DNA from 4 places in the Heyndrickxia acidicola genome. Region 1 is predicted to be linked to each of the others. Evidence: riboswitches for the same ligand, from Rfam matches in the RefSeq annotation. Region 1 holds a riboswitch; each other region holds the start of a gene.
The links. A riboswitch is a leader RNA that binds a small molecule or an ion and turns the genes downstream of it on or off. The one in region 1 is predicted to bind thiamine pyrophosphate.

Region 1 (4,260 bases):
TTACTTCAAAGCATAATGGGCCACCGTTTATCCATTGCGGATGGTCCTGCAGGCATTTGGCTGGGCGTGTTTATTATTACAGGGAGCTCACTGGCTAGTGCTGCACAGTACCAAAGCGGGCTTGGTACTCTCGAAGGAACCATGCTGATTGGTGGGATTACACTAGGTATAGCAGGAGCAACAGGCCTTATTATCAAGCTTCAAAAACTGTTTACTCCTATCGTGACAGGAACCTTCCTCATCTTGATTTCCATTCAGCTTAGCGGCACCTTTTTGAAAGGGATGCTGGGGATTGCGTCCAGCGGCGATGTAGTTAAGCCATCGCTTTTACTTGTAACGGTTCCATTGTTTTTAGCTGTTTTATTTTTGTCCCTTTTTGGCAAGGGCTTTTTTCGAACATATGCCGTTTTAATTGGAATTCTTGTTGGGACCATTCTATTTCATTTGATGGGCTGGGGATCAGGTATGGAGGGGAAGAACCGGGTATTTTCAATTCCGGGCTTCTTTTCCTGGGGTAATCCGCATTTGAACATTAGTATGGCGGTGACAGGAATAATTATTGGGCTTGTCCTGATTTCCAACCTAATTGCCACAATCACCGCAGTAAATATGGCCGTACATGATTCATCGGAACTGGAAAGCCCTGTCTTGAAACGGAGCGGAATCATTGCAGGTATTAATACCCTTCTTTCTGCTGTTTTTTCCGTTGTAGGGAACGTTCCTTTATCGACCACTGCAGGATTTTTAAAAATGACAGGCAGGGCAGAAAGGCTTCCATTTATTTGTGGAAGCATCCTTCTCGTTATTATATCCTTGTTCCCTGCCGTATCAATGGTTTTCACATTGATTCCAAGCCCAGTAGCATATGCAGCAATCCTGTCTTCTTTTTGCCACATGGCGATTATCGGCTTTAATACAGTCTTGCTGCAAAGGGTAGACCAACGGCGTGCCACAATCTTTGGCCTCACGATTGCAATTGGTGCTGGAAGCATGTTTATTCCTTCCTCCGCTCTTGTCAAACTGCCTACTCTTGCCCAGTCCATTCTTGGAAATGGTTTGCTGCTTGGATTTATCGTAGCGGTTCTTATGGATGTGTTTTGGAAGGAAAAAAAGGAAAGCTTAGATTCTCAAGAATAATGGGCGATTAATTTAGTTTATCAATGAAAAAGGAGTGGACGGTTTTGGATCCACTCCTTTTTTCAGCTGCCATGACTGCTGAATATTTAAATTAGCGGACGCTCTCCGCTTTTTTCTTTAATTTTTTTACTTTAAAAAAGTCTCCGCCCTTCTTTTTGGCATCATCCGTATTCCAAAAAATCTCTTTGTTGACCTTTTTAAAGGCAGGGATATGCTTGGAACAATGAATATAGGCTTCATCAATATCGATGACGACCCATCTTTCGGGCTTCTCTCCTTCTTCTTCCTTTATTATGTTCATCACAGAATCAGGGAGGTGCAGGTCTGTTAAGGCATCATTCTCTATTATTCTCGCACGTCCATTTATATGTAATCCAATCTGGTTATGGAGAAAATCAATAAATAATAAACCAATATGAGGATTTTCCACTATATTTCCCAAGCTCGCCATTACACCGTTTCCCCGGTATTCAGGATAAAAGATTGTTTTTTCATCCTTTACTCTGACAAAGCCAGGCAATCCTGCTTTAAAGGAAGAATCACAATTGCCGTTTTGATCGGCAGTAGAGATAAATACCATCTCTTGCTGGGAGATGAATTCCTGCATGGCAGGATTCAGATAATTGATTAGTTGATTATCATAAAAAGCGGCCGCTCTTTTTTCCGTTTGATATTTTTTTTGCAGCATGTGCTCTCCTCTTAGCTCCATGGCAGAACACTTCCTTTCTAACTACACGATGCAAGTCTTTCTACCCACTATAACCAAACCCATATAGTTCTGCAAACATTTTTAGTTGTTTTAAAAAAAAGACTCGTGCTAAAATGAAGATACATTAAAAACAGGGGAGCCATGAGGCTGAGAGGATGCTTTTCCTGCATCGACCCTTAACCTGATCTGGGTAATGCCAGCGTAGGGAGTTTCTTAGGATCCATAATCTAAGATATTCTATGACTTTTTACATAGAAGGCTTCTCTGCGTCATTCAGAGGGGCCTTTTTCATTTGTCATGTTTACCTTTATTCATGAAAGGAATCATAATGAAGACATTCTTTTATAAATGGCAATTAAAAAAAAGAAGAGCAAATGGTGTTGGCAAAATCGAGTCAGGTTTAATCAGAAGGTCATTTTAATAGAGGAGGATGTTTATGTCTAATCAAGTAACAGTTTCTTTTTCAGTAGTACCGCATGTCCAAACAAAGGATCTATACGCTGTTGTAGATAAAGCCATAGAGGTTGTCCAAAACTCGGGTGTCCGCTATGAAGTTGGAGCAATGGAAACCACGATGGAAGGGGAATTGGATCATCTCCTGGATATTATTAAAGAAGCACAGCATGCATGTGTTCTGGCGGGGGCAAGTGATGTGATCACTTCCATAAAAATTCATTATCGGCCGAATCAGGGTGTTACCATCGATGAAAAAGTCGGCAAGTACCGTATGGAATAATGAGAAAACGGAAATATTCTAATACATTTATTACAATAATATGGTTTATTCTCCTGTTGATTGCCTGGCAGGCTGCGGTAACTTTTTTTCATGTGGAAGGCTGGATTCTACCGAAGCCCTCAGACATTGTCAGCAGTTTGATGGACAATCAGGTACTGCTGATATCAAATACAATTCAAACCCTTGAAGAAGTATTGATCGGCCTGGTGGTGGCAGTGGCAGTTGGAATGGCCCTGGCAACCATTCTTGATGCTGTACCTTTTTTGAAAATACTGGTAAACCCGCTTCTTGTGGTATCCCAAACGATACCAATAGTGGCGATTGCCCCGTTATTTATTATTTGGTTTGGCTTTGGCATGCTGCCGAAGGTTTTAGTGGTTGTGCTTGTTTGTTTTTTTCCTATTTCATTAAGCATTTTGGAAGGATTTCAAACGGTGGACCAAGCGATGTTGAACCTTTTAAAAACGATGAATGCTACGAAATGGCAGGTTTACAGAAAAGTAAAGTTTCCAGCCATTTTGCCTTATTTTTTTTCAGGATTAAAAATTGCAGTTACGTATAGTGTGATGGGGGCCATCATTGGAGAGTGGCTGGGAGCAAGCGATGGTCTGGGTGTCCTGCTAACACGGGCTACCAAATCATTTATGACTGCACAATTATTTGGTGTTGCAGCAGTCATCGTAATTGTGACACTGATTATGTATGCGCTTGTTGAAGCATTAGCCAGAATGTTGGCGCCTTGGATTTATAGAAAGGATGATGATCGTTCATGAAAAAGAGTATACTGTTGCTGCTTACAGCATTATTGATAGTCGGGATTGCCGGCTGTTCCTCAAACCAAGGACAGCAGGCGAAAAACAGAAAGGTTACAGTAGTGCTGGATTGGTTTCCTAATACTAACCATACTGGCTTATATGTAGCCCAAACGAAGAATTATTTTAAGAAACAGGGACTTGACGTCAAGATTATTCAGCCAGGTGAAAATGTTACTGCTGAACAGCTTGTTGCCTCTGGAAAAGCTGATTTTGGGGTGAGCTACCAGGAGAACGTCACTATGGCAAGAGAAAATGATATTCCCATTGTATCGATAGGAGCCATTATTCAGCACAATACCTCTGCGTTTGCTTCTCTTGCAAAGGATCATATCACTTCACCGAAGGATTTTGAAGGAAAGCGTTATGGAGGCTGGGGGGGCCCTGCAGAAGAAGCAACGATTAAAACAATTATGGAAAAATACCATGCGAATTATAATAAAGTGAAGAATATCACGCTTGGCGAAACAGATTTCTTCAAATCAATTGGCCGCGACGCTGACTTTGAATGGATTTACTACGGCTGGGATGGAATTCAGGCTAAGCGCAATGGCGTTAAAATCAACACGATTTATCTTAAAGATATAAATCCTGCCCTTGATTATTATAGTCCTGTCATCATTACGAGTGAGAGGCATGTGCAGCAGGACAAAGACCTTGTGAAGAGATTTATGAAGGCTACCTCTCAAGGCTATCAATATGCGATTGCTCATCCAAAACAGGCGGCTGATATTCTGGTTAAGGATGTTCCAGGCTCCAACAAAGGGCTTATAGAGGACAGCCAAAAATGGCTTAGCACAAAATATCAGGATGACGCAAAGGAATGGGGAATTCAAAAGCAGTCCGTTTGGGAAAATTACATGAAT
Region 2 (4,260 bases), 960 kb from region 1:
TGCTTCTTCGTTACATCCCCTTAACAGTAAACAGGGTAACAGGTATCGTATCCCGAGGAGGTTCTATTATGGCTCAATGGTGTCTTGCCCACCATCAGGAGAACTTCCTTTACACTCATTTTGAAGAAATCTGTGAAATTATGAAAACGTATGATGTATCCTTTTCTTTAGGGGATGGCCTTCGTCCAGGTTCCATTGCAGATGCAAATGATGCGGCACAATTAGCGGAGCTGGAAACACTTGGAGAACTCACGGAAATAGCTTGGAATCACGATGTACAAGTAATGATTGAAGGTCCAGGACACGTTCCAATGCATTTAATTAAAGAAAACGTGGATAAGCAAATGAAAGTTTGTGATGAAGCCCCTTTTTATACTTTAGGCCCGTTAACAACAGATATTGCCCCAGGCTATGACCATATTACTTCAGCCATTGGTGCTGCAATGATTGGATGGTTTGGAACGGCCATGCTCTGTTATGTAACACCAAAGGAGCACCTGGGCCTTCCAAATAAAGAGGACGTAAGAACCGGGGTTATCACCTATAAAATTGCTGCGCATGCTGCAGATTTAGCAAAAGGGCATCCCGGAGCCCAAATGCGGGATGATGCCCTTTCAAAAGCCAGATTTGAATTTCGATGGAGAGATCAATTTAATTTGTCATTAGATCCGGAAAGAGCGCTGGAATATCATGATGAAACACTTCCGGCAGAAGGGGCGAAAACATCTCATTTTTGCTCCATGTGCGGTCCAAAATTCTGCAGTATGAAAATTTCACAGGATATACGAGAACGGGTAAAAGAAGAGGATCACCGAAAGGAAGCAATGATTATGGAGGGGATGGAAGAAAAAGCGAAAGAATTTAGAAATACTGGAAGTAAAATGTATCAATAGGATTTTATTAATAAAACTTTTTCCATCGAAGGAAAACACTTATATTTTATATCCAGACATACGATGTTAATGGAGCATGAATTCTTTTCTAATATGCGTTGTTAAAGGACACTGTTAGCTCATTCGTGTGAAACGGCCGTTTCACACGAATGAGCTAAAAAACGAACAGTTTTCAACCTTGTAATTTAACATTCTGTAAAAATTAATGTTACTATTACACCCACATTGATTGATCGAAAATTAACTGTCAGAACCAACAACGCTTGCATATCTGAGTTAAAGCCCAATGTTAATTTGAATTCACCGTTGATTGAAGTGAAAAGTACGAGACTCCTGCGGGATCAGCGTGTAAGGGAAGACCCCGCAGGAGCTTGCGACGAGGAGGCTTCCCAACCGCCCCGCGGAAAGCGAGTGCCTGCAACGGAAATCAACCAGCAGGACCAACAACGCTTGCATATCTGAGTTAAAGCCCAATATTGAATTTAATTCACCGTTGATTGCTGCTGAAAATAACAAGCAAGATTAACAGAGACATTATCTTAAATGCATGCCAAGATATTAGAAGAATAATCATTTCCACTTTACTATTTTAAGAAATAGAGATATGATCGAGGAAATGAAATAAATATTGCTTACTGCTAGGGGAGCCTGAATGGCTGAGACTGAACATTAGTTCTAAACCCTTTGAACCTGAACTGGATTATACCAGCGGAGGGAAGTGGAAATTAACAATCAGGTCAATTCTTATATTTTTATTTTTTATGACATGGTTATAACCCACTCATTTCTCCGTAAATGAGTGGTTTTTTTGCGTTAAAAAGTACATAGACAAAGCAATAAGGGGTGAAAAAGCTTGGACTTTGTTACAGAAGAACTAGCTGCAAGAATTACGAATGAGATTGAGGCAAGAAAAGATGAACTTATTCAATTAGTATCTAAACTTGTGGGATATCCAACTGTAAGCCCTCCAGCCCGCAATTCAAGCAAAATACAACATTACATAAATAAGTATTTAATGGATTTGGATTTTAAAACGGAGAGATGGGAGGTCTACCCCGGTGACTCCAACGTTGTGGGGATATTGCCTGGAGACTCTGCAGAAGCATACAAAAGCTTAATTATAAACGGCCATGTGGACGTGGCAGAAGTAGGGGATGAGAGTGATTGGGAAACACCGCCTTTTGTTTTAAGAGAAGAGGGGGGCTATCTATACGGCCGGGGAGTTGCAGATATGAAAGGCGGTTTGGCAGGAGCATTGCTGGCCGTGAAGGTGTTAAAAGATTTAAATATCCCACTTAAAGGGAATCTTCAATTACAATCGGTCATTGGTGAAGAGGTGGGGGAAGCAGGAACCCTTGATTGTACGGAGAGAGGGTACAAAGCGGATTTTGCAGTAGTCGTGGATACCAGTGATCTTCATATCGAGGGCCAAGGAGGAGTCATTACAGGCTGGATTACCATACAGAGCACAGAAACGTACCATGATGGTTTACGCAGAAAAATGGTTCACGCAGGCGGCGGGATACATGGGGCCAATGCTATTGAAAAGATGATGAAAGTCATCTCAGGTCTTCAGGAGCTTGAACGGCATTGGGCGATTACAAAACAATACCCTGGTTTTGCTCCGGGTACCAACACCATTAATCCTGCCGTCATTGAAGGTGGGCGGCATGCAGCCTTTGTTGCCGACCGATGTTCATTGTGGGTGACAGTACACTTTTATCCCAATGAGAACTATGAACAAATCATCAAGGAAATTGAAGAACATATCCATCTTGTAGCTCAAAGCGACCCTTGGTTAAGGAATCATCCTCCTCAATTTAAATGGGGAGGAAAATCCATGATTATGGATAAGGGCGAAGTCTTCCCTTCTCTTGAAATCGATCCTGAACACATAGGAACAAGATTACTGGTGAAGTCGTATCGAAATACCTTAGGCAAGAAACCCGAAATAGGGATGTCTACGACAGTCACCGATGCAGGATGGCTTGGACGGGCAGGTATCCCAACAGTCATATTCGGTCCGGGAAAACTGGAGGATGCCCACGCTATAAATGAAAAGCTGGAAGTTCAACAATTGGTTGATTTTACAAAAACCTTAGCGATGTTTATGGCTGAGTGGTGCAATACGCAAAAGGAGGAAAAAGAATGGCCCTTTCAAAACGGCTCTATGAAAAATTAAAACATGTTTGGTTCCAAACCCACCAGCACCCATTTGTTAAGGGATTGGGAAATGGAGACCTTCCTGCTGAAGCCTTTATTCGCTATATGAAGCAGGATTACGTATTTTTAATCGACTATTCCAGACTTTTTGCATTAGGGGCTATTAAAGCAAAAGATCTAGAGACCATGAGCACTTTTGCCAAGCTTTTGAATGATACTCTCCACGGCGAAATGGACCTGCATCGTCAATATGCGAAAAGGTTTGGAATCACGAATGAACAGTTGGAAGCAACAAAGCCCGCCCCAATCAATCTTGCCTACACCCGATATATGCTGAATGTTGCCCATACGGGTTCACTTGCAGAATTGGTTTCCTCTTTACTTCCCTGTATGTGGAGTTACTGGGAAATCGGTAAAATGCTAAAAGAACAATATCCGGGTTCTGAGGAACACGCCTTATATGGCGAGTGGATTGCCATGTATGCTTCTGAAGAATTCGGTTCTTTAGCCAGCTGGTTAATCCGTTTACTCGATCACCTGGCAGAGGGAATAAGTGAACGGGAATTAAGTGTTTTGGAAGAACATTTTATTACAACATCCAGATTTGAATATATGTTTTGGGATATGGTGTATCAGGGAGGGGATTGGCCTGTCTAATTTACTTTCCTTAAAGAATGTAGCGTATATTTTTCATAATGAAGGGAACGGTCTGCCTGTATTTGCGAATCTTTCCATGGAGATTGAGAAAGGGGAATTTGTATCCATCATTGGAGCCAGCGGTTCTGGGAAAAGCACTTTGTTTAAAGTGATTTCAGGTTTACTGGAGCCGTCAGATGGAGAGATTGTTCTTTCAAACGGGACACCGGATAAACGTTTAGGGAATATTGGTTATATGCCGCAAAAAGACTTGCTTTTACCTTGGAGAACGGTGACGGAAAATATTATGCTTCCATTGGAAATATCCAAAGTGAATAAAAAGGAGAAGCAAGCTGAAATCAGGGAATGGCTGTCTAAATTTGATTTACTTTCTTTTGAACATGCCTATCCACACGAGCTCTCAGGGGGAATGAGACAGCGTGTCGCTTTTTTAAGATCCCTCATTTCGGCAAAAGATCTTTTGCTGTTAGATGAACCTTTTGGAGCACTGGATTCTTTGACGAAGCGAAAAGTGCATAAATGGCTTTTGGATTTATGGGAGGATCTC
Region 3 (4,260 bases), 1.1 Mb from region 1:
CTTGGCACGGACTGCTTCTGCGGGCTCATCCTCCTGGCCAATGTGCACCCCATCTGCCTCTAATTCAATGGCCAATTCAATATCATCATTGATAATGAAAGGAATGCCATGCTCTTTGCATATAGATTGAAGGCGCATAGCAAGAGAACGTTTTTCCTTTCCTGCCAATGCATTCAAGCCTTTTTCCCTGAATTGAAATAAGGTGATACCTCCGTTTATGGCTTCTTTAAGGATCTTGCCGGGATCAGATGCAAGACAATTCGTGCTTCCCATAATAAAATAAACCTTTAAAGCCTGCTTAATGGTCTCTCTATCCATCCGACTAATCATTGAATACTTTCTCCTTTTTGTTTAGGCTCTGTTCATCCTGCCTGTTGATGTCAATCCAGGCGCTCGCTTTCCGACGGTTGTTCGCGAGCCTCTTCGCTTCCGGAGTCTCGCGTTTTCACTCCAATATTTTTAGCTCAATATCAACCTTGAGCATTAACAGACCCTTTATTTAAAGCATACTCCCGGTAAGCCCAATGGTTGGTTGGTCCATGACCGTTTCCAATCCCAAGATCATATTGAATAGCAGCCTGAATAAAATCCTTGGCTCTTGAAACAGCATGATTAACAGGCAGCCCCTGCGCAAGCCCTGCAGTCAAGGCTGCTGAAAACGTACACCCTGTTCCATGAGTATTTTTTGTCTGGATTCGTTTGCTTTGAAAAAGAGTGAACGTGTGGCCGTCGTAAAGGAGATCCTCTGATTCCTCGGGATTTTCATCGTGTCCGCCCTTCAGGATGACATGCTTTGCTCCAAGCTTAATGATTCGCTCGGCAGCTGCCTTTTTATCTTCCATTGTTCGAATGGCCCTTTCCGTCAGAACCTCTGCTTCAGGAATATTCGGCGTTACAATCATCGAAAGCGGCAGCAGGTATCGCTTTAAGGAGGCAATTGCCTGTTTTTGAAGGAGTGAGGCCCCTCCCTTGGCTATCATGACAGGATCGACTACAACCTTTTCCCATTGATAGTGTTTAATTTTTTCCGCAACCGCCTCAATAATATCGGCACTGAACAGCATTCCGGTTTTAACCGCATCCGTTCCTATATCTGACCCGATGGAATCGATTTGTTTAGCAACCGCTGCAGGCTCCATTGGAAAAACCGCCTGAACACCTAGCGTATTTTGAGCCGTTACAGCGGTAAGAGCAGACATTCCATATACTCCAAGCTCCGAAAACGTTTTTAAATCTGCCTGAATTCCTGCACCGCCGCCGCTGTCTGATCCCGCAATGGTTAATGCTTTTTTCATGATGCCTCATCCTTTCTGTTAAAAATTAAGACTGCCTTTTTGAAAAAGACCCAGCTTCCTGAATATCGTCTGCAGAAACCTTTGATAATTGATTTAAAAATTCTATTTGGAAGCTGCCCGGTCCCCTATCAGCAGCTAAGTGTGCAGCTTTCTCTGCCGCGACTCCGTACACCACCAATGCAGCTGCAGCTGCTTTAACTGCATTTTTCTCCACACCAGCGAAGGCGCCGATGACCGATGTTAAAAGACAGCCTGTTCCCGTTACCTTTGTTAATAGAGGATCTCCGTTCGAAATGGTGTAGGTAGTCTCTCCATCGGTCACCACATCTGTTTTTCCGGTAATGACGACTGTGATTTTGTGTTTTTTAGACGTTGAAATAGCGAGCTTCATCACATCTCCGTTTGCATTTCCTGCATCGACTCCTTTGATTTCCCATGCCTCTCCTGCTACATTGGCAATTTCAGCTGCATTTCCTCTGATTACAGAAAGCTTTACTTCTCTCATTATTCTTTGAGCTGTTTCTGTCCGATAAGATGTAGCCCCTGCACCGACAGGATCAAAAATAACCGGGATGCCTTGTTTGTTTGCTGCTTTCCCAGCCAAAATCATGGCATCTACCGTTACAGGGTTTAATGTGCCGATGTTTAAAACGAGCGCACTCGATATACCAGCCATATCCGCAACCTCTTCTGCAGCATAGGCCATCACCGGAGATGCTCCAATAGCAAGCAGCCCGTTTGCTGTCCAGTTCGTTACGACGACATTGGTAATATTATGTACAAGAGGGTTTTGAACCCTCACCTTTTCCAATGCTTCACTTATAAAATTCAATTCCATTATGATCACTCCTATTCTTTATGCCAAATGAAAAAGCCAGATCCCACTGACAGGACCTGGCTTGAAATAGCGATGTACAAAGAATAATAATTCCCTCTGCTACTTCCCTACGCTGGCACAATCCAGATCAGGTCCAAAGGGTTAAAAAACACAGTTTTTCTCTCAGCCCAAAAGCAGGCACCCCTAGTAGAATCATAGATATTCATTTTCTATCATCATAGCGTGAGTCAGCTGTGAAGTAAAGTCAAAACCGCGAAATGGCCGTAATTTAGCTCATTAACGCACAAAAGGGGTCAGACCCCTTCTTCACTTTAAAGCACTAAAAGGGTCAGACCCCTTTAGTTAACTAAAGCGCCACACCTTCATCCTCCTTGCCATCCTCGCCAAGATAATCGGTCACAATGGCCGATTCAATCACAGCATTCCCTGCCCGCTCCACTCGATAGGCTTTTGCATAAGGCCGTGAGCTCACTGCACGATAAAGCTCCTGCCCCATAAAATGCAGGGCAGCCCCATCATCTGCAGCATAGCCTGATTGAATATCGCCTTCCAGCAGCGCCTGATAGTACGATGGCCTTCTTTCCTCTTCCCCATCGTAATGCGGACAATTGCTCCCTTTTAAAAAACCTAAGCAAGAAAGCGGTCTTAAATCGCTGCCATAGGAATCCGTCATCCCTTCCTCAAACCAGCAAATGGAACCAGCGCTGATTCCCGCCAAAACCTTTCCATTTTCCCACGCCTTTTTCAATAGGTGATCCAGTCCCCAATCCTTCCATAAGGCGAGCAGATTCTTCGTATTGCCTCCCCCTACATACAGAATATCCTTTTCCATAATAAAATCGCTTAAGTCACTTGCCGGTGGCTTAAATAAAGACAAGTGTGACGGTACGCAGGAAAGTTTTTGAAAGGCATGATAAAAACGTTCGATATAGCTTTCGGCATCACCGCTGGCTGTGGGGATAAAACAGATCTTTGGAACCGAACAGCGTGCTTGCTCTAATACATACTGATCCAAAAGGACATTCTCCGGCTCCATGGAGAAACCTCCTCCGCCCATCGCAATAATTTGTTTCACCTTTCTTCCCCCTCCTCTTTAACACGTACTATTCTTCAAAACCTCAGCCTACACCTGCACTCCATTAATAAATGTCATCAGCACCCGGCTGCGAAGATCAAAAGGATCACCGCTCCACACGACAAAATCCGCATCCTTTCCCTCCTCAACAGATCCGACCCGATCCTCCACCCCAAGATGCAGAGCCGCATTCAATGTCACAGCTTGAAGAGCGAGCTCCTCCCTGACACCGGCTTTTACAGCCAGAATGACACACGCCATTAAGTGTTCAATGGAGACAATGGGATGATCCGTTGTGATGGAAAAAGGAACACCGGCTTCTGCCAACGCCACCAGGGTATGCCAGCCTTTATTGGCCAGCTCTACCTTTGAACGGGCTGACATTGTAGGGCCCACTGACACACGAACCTGGTGCTTTGCGATAAAAGGGGCAATGAGATGCCCTTCCGTACAATGCTCAATCGTCAGGTTAAAATCAAATTCTCTCTTCAGCCTTAAAACAGTGGCAATGTCATCAGCACGGTGTGCGTGTATGCGCATAGGGATTTCTTTATTCAACACTTTGGCTAGCGTCTCCAGCCCAAGGTTCCGTTCTGCTTTCCCCTTTTTCCTTTCTTCTAAATAATCCTGAGTCTTTATCAATTCTTCCCTGAGGAGGGCCGCTATCCCCATCCGTGTCACTGGCGGTCTCCCTTTTTGCCCATGCTCTCGTTTAGGATTTTCACCTGTAGCTGCTTTTAACCCGGCAGGACATTTGAGGACCATTTCATCGACAATATCTCCCGCCGTTTTCAACACCACCGTTTCCCCTCCAATCACATTGGCACTTCCGGGCATAACCTGTACGGTGGTAACCCCCGCTTGCCTTGCATCAATGAATCCCGTTTCCATCGGATTGATGCCATCCAGTGTGCGTACCTGGGGTGTGACGGCTGAACTGGTTTCATTGTAATCCCGCCCCTCCACGCCAACCCCCTGCTCCTGCACACCAAGATGTGTATGCACATCAATAAGGCCGGGTGTCAAGATCATTCCCGCCATATCAAGAACCT
Region 4 (4,260 bases), on a different contig from region 1:
CGTATATGGAGACGGTTCTGTCTATCTATGGCTGATGAACTCGGTAGGGATCACAGGATTTATTTTCTGGCTGGGTATTTCTGTTAGCCACTACCGTTTCAGAAAAGCCTTTCTTGCGCAGGGCTACTCTCTTGACCTGCTTCCCTACAAAGCAAAGTGGTACCCATTTGGCCCTATATTTGCGATTGCAGTAGGACTGATTGTAACGCTCGGCCAAAACTTCCAGGCTTTCCTTGCTCCTCATATTGATTGGGGAAGTGTGTTGGCAGCTTATCTGGGTATTCCGATGTTCCTCTGCTTGTGGTTTGGCTATAAGTTTATAAAGAAAACTAAGGTTGTGCCGCTCAAAGAATGTGAAATTGAGTTTAACTATGCTGAGAAGAATGACTGATTTTAAAAAACGTCTTGAGTCCTGCTTTTAAGCAGGCTCTTTTTTTATAATTTTTTATGTTTATAGCATAATACAAATACATATTTTAGATAGCTAATATTTAACATATCAAAAACATTCTATTAAAATAGAGTACGAATTGAGAGATTAATAATGTTAAATGGTGAAAATGTAAGAGAGAAGGATTAAATGGCAAATAATGTTTTGTTAATATTTAAAAATAACATTATTTTTAGAAAACTATTGTTTTTCTTGTAAATTAGTTATATTATTTCGATATACAATTTTTTATAGTAATTTTTCAGAACATTTAAACTTCTTCAGGGGGACAACATTATGGATTTATTTCGAAAAAAGTCCATTCAGGCCTTAATCAATGAGGTTGGACAAAAAGATGTGACATTAAAAAAAGAACTTGGTCCTTTTGATTTATCCATGCTTGGCATTGGTGCCATAATTGGAACAGGAATCTTTGTTTTGACCGGTGTGGCGGCAGCTGAACATGCGGGCCCTGCACTAGTGATTTCATTTATTCTTTCCGGACTAGCCTGTGTGTTTGCCGCTCTTTGCTATGCAGAGTTTGCGTCCACTGTACCGGTGTCTGGAAGTGCCTATACGTATAGCTACGCAACCTTTGGCGAAATCATTGCCTGGGTACTGGGTTGGGATTTAATTTTGGAGTATGGATTAGCATCCTCTGCGGTTGCGAGTGGATGGTCGGGTTATTTTCAAGGGCTCCTCGCTGGCTTTGGCATTCATTTTCCAAAGGCATTAACAAGTGCTTATGATCCGGCACATGGAACCTATGTCGATCTTCCAGCTATCATCATTGTCCTTGTAATCACGTTCCTGTTAACGCAGGGGGTCAAAAAGTCAGCAAGATTCAATTCTATTATGGTTGTAATTAAACTGGCAGTGGTCCTGTTATTTATAGCCGTTGGCGTTTGGTATGTAAAACCGGGTAACTGGACTCCTTTTATGCCATTTGGTTTCTCAGGGGTAGCTACTGGAGCGGCTACAGTATTCTTTGCTTATATTGGTTTTGATGCCGTTTCAACCGCTGCAGAAGAAGTGAAAAACCCACAGCGCAACATGCCCATTGGTATAATTGCATCTCTTCTGGTTTGTACCATTTTATATATTGTTGTTTCTGGTATTCTAACAGGTATTGTACCGTATCCAAAGCTCGATGTGAAAAATCCTGTTGCCTTTGCGTTAAGCTATATCCATCAGGATTGGGCTGCCGGTTTTATTTCCTTAGGGGCCATCCTTGGAATTACGACGGTATTGCTGGTCATGATTTATGGACAAACCCGTTTATTTTATGCCATTAGCCGTGATGGACTATTACCAAAAATCTTTTCTAAAGTCGATAAGAAAAGACAAACACCTGTTGCAAATTCATGGATTACCGGAGTGCTTGTTTCCATTTTTGCAGGATTAGTACCCCTGGGCAGATTAGCAGAGCTGGTGAACATCGGAACGCTGCTGGCCTTCATGACGGTTTCCATTGGGATCTTATTTCTTCGTAAATATAACAAGGTATCTCTAAAAGGCTTCCGTGTCCCTTTTGTTCCGTATATTCCTATATTAGCTTTCCTTTTCTGCGGCTATTTGGCTATACAGCTTCCTGCAGTGTCTTGGATTAGCTTTCTAGTATGGTTTGTGATTGGCTTAGTCGTATACTTTGCATATGGCCGAAAGCATTCTACATTACGAAAATCTGACCAAATAAGAAAAGCAGGTTAAAAAGTTTGATATTGACACCAAAATTGGTCATGGTATGATGTATGTGACAATTTTATATATTTTGATATATCACTAGGGGAGCCGGTGGGCTGAGATGGAAGTGAACTTCTAGACCCTTTGAACCTGATCTGGTTAAAGCCAGCGTAGGGAAGTGGATCGGTCGTTCATGGAGACTAATTTTATGCCGCCGCGATTTAAACCACTTCATTTTGAAGTGGTTTTTTATTTTCTCTAACTCGGAGGTGCTCATGATTACGAAAAATAAAGAACTTCATTTAGTTAGTAATGGCAATATGTCTCTTCAACAATTCGTTCACATTGCTGAAAAAATCCATCCTTATGTGACAGACATTCAGCTAAGGGAAAAGACAAGCAGTGCAATAGAATTATGGGAAGCTCTTCAGCAGCTGAAGGACCTTGGGGTGCCATCTAAGAAACTGTATGTGAATGATCGTGTGGACATCGCATCCGCTGCCCAATTGAAAGGGGTTCAACTAGCGTTCCATAGTCTTGGTCCCGCTACGGTGAAAAAACATTTTCCGCACTTAAGGATAGGGAAAAGCGTTCATTCGGTAAAGGAAGCGATAGACGCTGAAGAGCAAGGAGCAGATTATTTGCTTTTCGGCCATATCTTTCCCAGTTCATCAAAACCTGGAATGCCATCAAGAGGATTAGAGGCACTTTCTTCTGTTACATCTGCCGTCGCAATTCCAGTCATTGCGATTGGGGGAATTGAGCTGCAGTACCTTCCTGACGTCTTTAAAGCTGGAGCTGCTGGTGTAGCGGTGATGTCAGGGATTTTAAATGCTAAGGATCCCCTGCAAGCTGCCATAGAGTATGCAGAAGGAATAAACGGGGGAGGAAAAAGATGAAAAAGTATGATGTTCTTATTATCGGTGGAGGTGTCATCGGGTCATCCATTGCCTTTCAGCTATCTAAACAAGGAAAGAAAGTAGCAATTCTAGAAAAAAACCGGCTGGCCAGCGAGGCTTCAAGTGCTGCCGCAGGGATGCTTGGGGCACAGGCTGAACTCGAGGAAGAAATTGGACCGTTGTTTGAATTAGCTATAAAAAGCAGAGCGCTTTTTCCGCATCTTGCAGAAGAGCTAAGGGAAATAAGTGGAATTGACATTGGGCTCGTCCAAAGAGGAATGCTGAAAGTGGCATTAACCGATTGTGAGGCGGAGAAATTCAAAAAAATTGTCCAATGTCAACAGGCAGCAGGGGAAACAGCGGAATGGCTTGATACAGAAGAAGTTAAAAAAAGGGAGGCACATCTATCTTCGGATATTAAAGGGGCAATATACATACCCAAAGACGGACAGGTTTTAGCACCGGATCTTTCGTTGGCATTTGCTAAATCTGCCGCTATTTTAGGTGCGGAAATTTATGAGTTTACAAAGGTGAATGCCTTGCTCCGGCACGAGGGCAGAGTATCCGGAGTATTGACAGACAGTGAAGCCTTTTTTGCCGATAAAGTAGTCATCGCAAGCGGCGCTTGGAGCAGTCAGCTATTAAAAGACTTCCCTTTGAAGCAACAGGTGTTTCCGGTAAAAGGAGAATGCATTTCTGTCATCACCCATAAGCCATTAGTAGAGTCTACGATTTTTTCTCATGGGTGCTATCTTGTTCCGAAGAAAGGCGGGCGATTGCTCGTTGGGGCGACGATGATAGAACATACATTTGATAAAAAGGTAAGTGTAGAAGGAGTTTCACAGCTGCTGACACATGCACAAAGGCTGCTTCCGGCAATCTCCAGTGCAGAATGGGAAGCAAGCTGGGCAGGCCTGCGTCCGCAAACAGCAAATGGATTGCCGATACTCGGTGTCCATCCTGAGTTTCAGGGGCTTTATGTCGCTGCAGGGCATTATCGGAATGGAATTTTACTTAGCCCTCTTACAGGTATTCTGATGGCCGATTTACTAGCCGAAAAGGACGAGGCGAAAGCAATGCTTGCGCCATTTGCATTACAGTCGGGGATTAAAAAAAGGGGTGTTGTCGGATGAAGCTCAACATTAACGGAGAAAAGCTGGAAGTGCTAGATTCTGTAGAAAATATACGTTCACTTTTACAGCACTTTGGATTAGAAAACAAAGTTGTGATTGTCGAGCAGAATGCGGT

Region 2: it holds a riboswitch for thiamine pyrophosphate, as region 1 does, so the genes downstream of both, A5N88_RS09310 (acetylornithine deacetylase) here and A5N88_RS13825 (MTH1187 family thiamine-binding protein) in region 1, are expected to answer to the same signal.
Region 3: it holds a riboswitch for thiamine pyrophosphate, as region 1 does, so the genes downstream of both, thiM (hydroxyethylthiazole kinase) here and A5N88_RS13825 (MTH1187 family thiamine-binding protein) in region 1, are expected to answer to the same signal.
Region 4: it holds a riboswitch for thiamine pyrophosphate, as region 1 does, so the genes downstream of both, A5N88_RS23090 (thiamine phosphate synthase) here and A5N88_RS13825 (MTH1187 family thiamine-binding protein) in region 1, are expected to answer to the same signal.

What each region holds. Positions count from the first base shown of each region.
Region 1 is NZ_KV440953.1:2,950,222-2,954,481, reverse strand. It holds gene A5N88_RS13835 (purine/pyrimidine permease) at 1-1,137, shown strand, start outside; gene A5N88_RS13830 (pyridoxamine 5'-phosphate oxidase family protein) at 1,229-1,825, opposite strand; TPP riboswitch at 1,969-2,071, shown strand; gene A5N88_RS13825 (MTH1187 family thiamine-binding protein) at 2,283-2,582, shown strand; gene A5N88_RS13820 (ABC transporter permease) at 2,582-3,355, shown strand; gene A5N88_RS13815 (ABC transporter substrate-binding protein) at 3,352-4,260, shown strand, end outside.
Region 2 is NZ_KV440953.1:1,989,406-1,993,665, reverse strand. It holds gene thiC (phosphomethylpyrimidine synthase ThiC) at 1-893, shown strand, start outside; gene A5N88_RS24805 (hypothetical protein) at 1,200-1,355, shown strand; TPP riboswitch at 1,524-1,627, shown strand; gene A5N88_RS09310 (acetylornithine deacetylase) at 1,747-3,075, shown strand; gene tenA (thiaminase II) at 3,042-3,713, shown strand; gene A5N88_RS09300 (ABC transporter ATP-binding protein) at 3,790-4,260, shown strand, end outside.
Region 3 is NZ_KV440953.1:4,044,317-4,048,576, reverse strand. It holds gene thiE (thiamine phosphate synthase) at 1-327, opposite strand, end outside; gene thiD (bifunctional hydroxymethylpyrimidine kinase/phosphomethylpyrimidine kinase) at 471-1,295, opposite strand; gene thiM (hydroxyethylthiazole kinase) at 1,321-2,133, opposite strand; TPP riboswitch at 2,221-2,328, opposite strand; gene A5N88_RS18880 (Type 1 glutamine amidotransferase-like domain-containing protein) at 2,480-3,208, opposite strand; gene A5N88_RS18875 (amidohydrolase) at 3,257-4,260, opposite strand, start outside.
Region 4 is NZ_LWJG01000004.1:143,063-147,322, forward strand. It holds gene A5N88_RS23080 (amino acid permease) at 1-391, shown strand, start outside; gene bcaP (branched-chain amino acid transporter BcaP) at 728-2,140, shown strand; TPP riboswitch at 2,205-2,307, shown strand; gene A5N88_RS23090 (thiamine phosphate synthase) at 2,389-3,012, shown strand; gene thiO (glycine oxidase ThiO) at 3,009-4,145, shown strand; gene thiS (sulfur carrier protein ThiS) at 4,142-4,260, shown strand, end outside.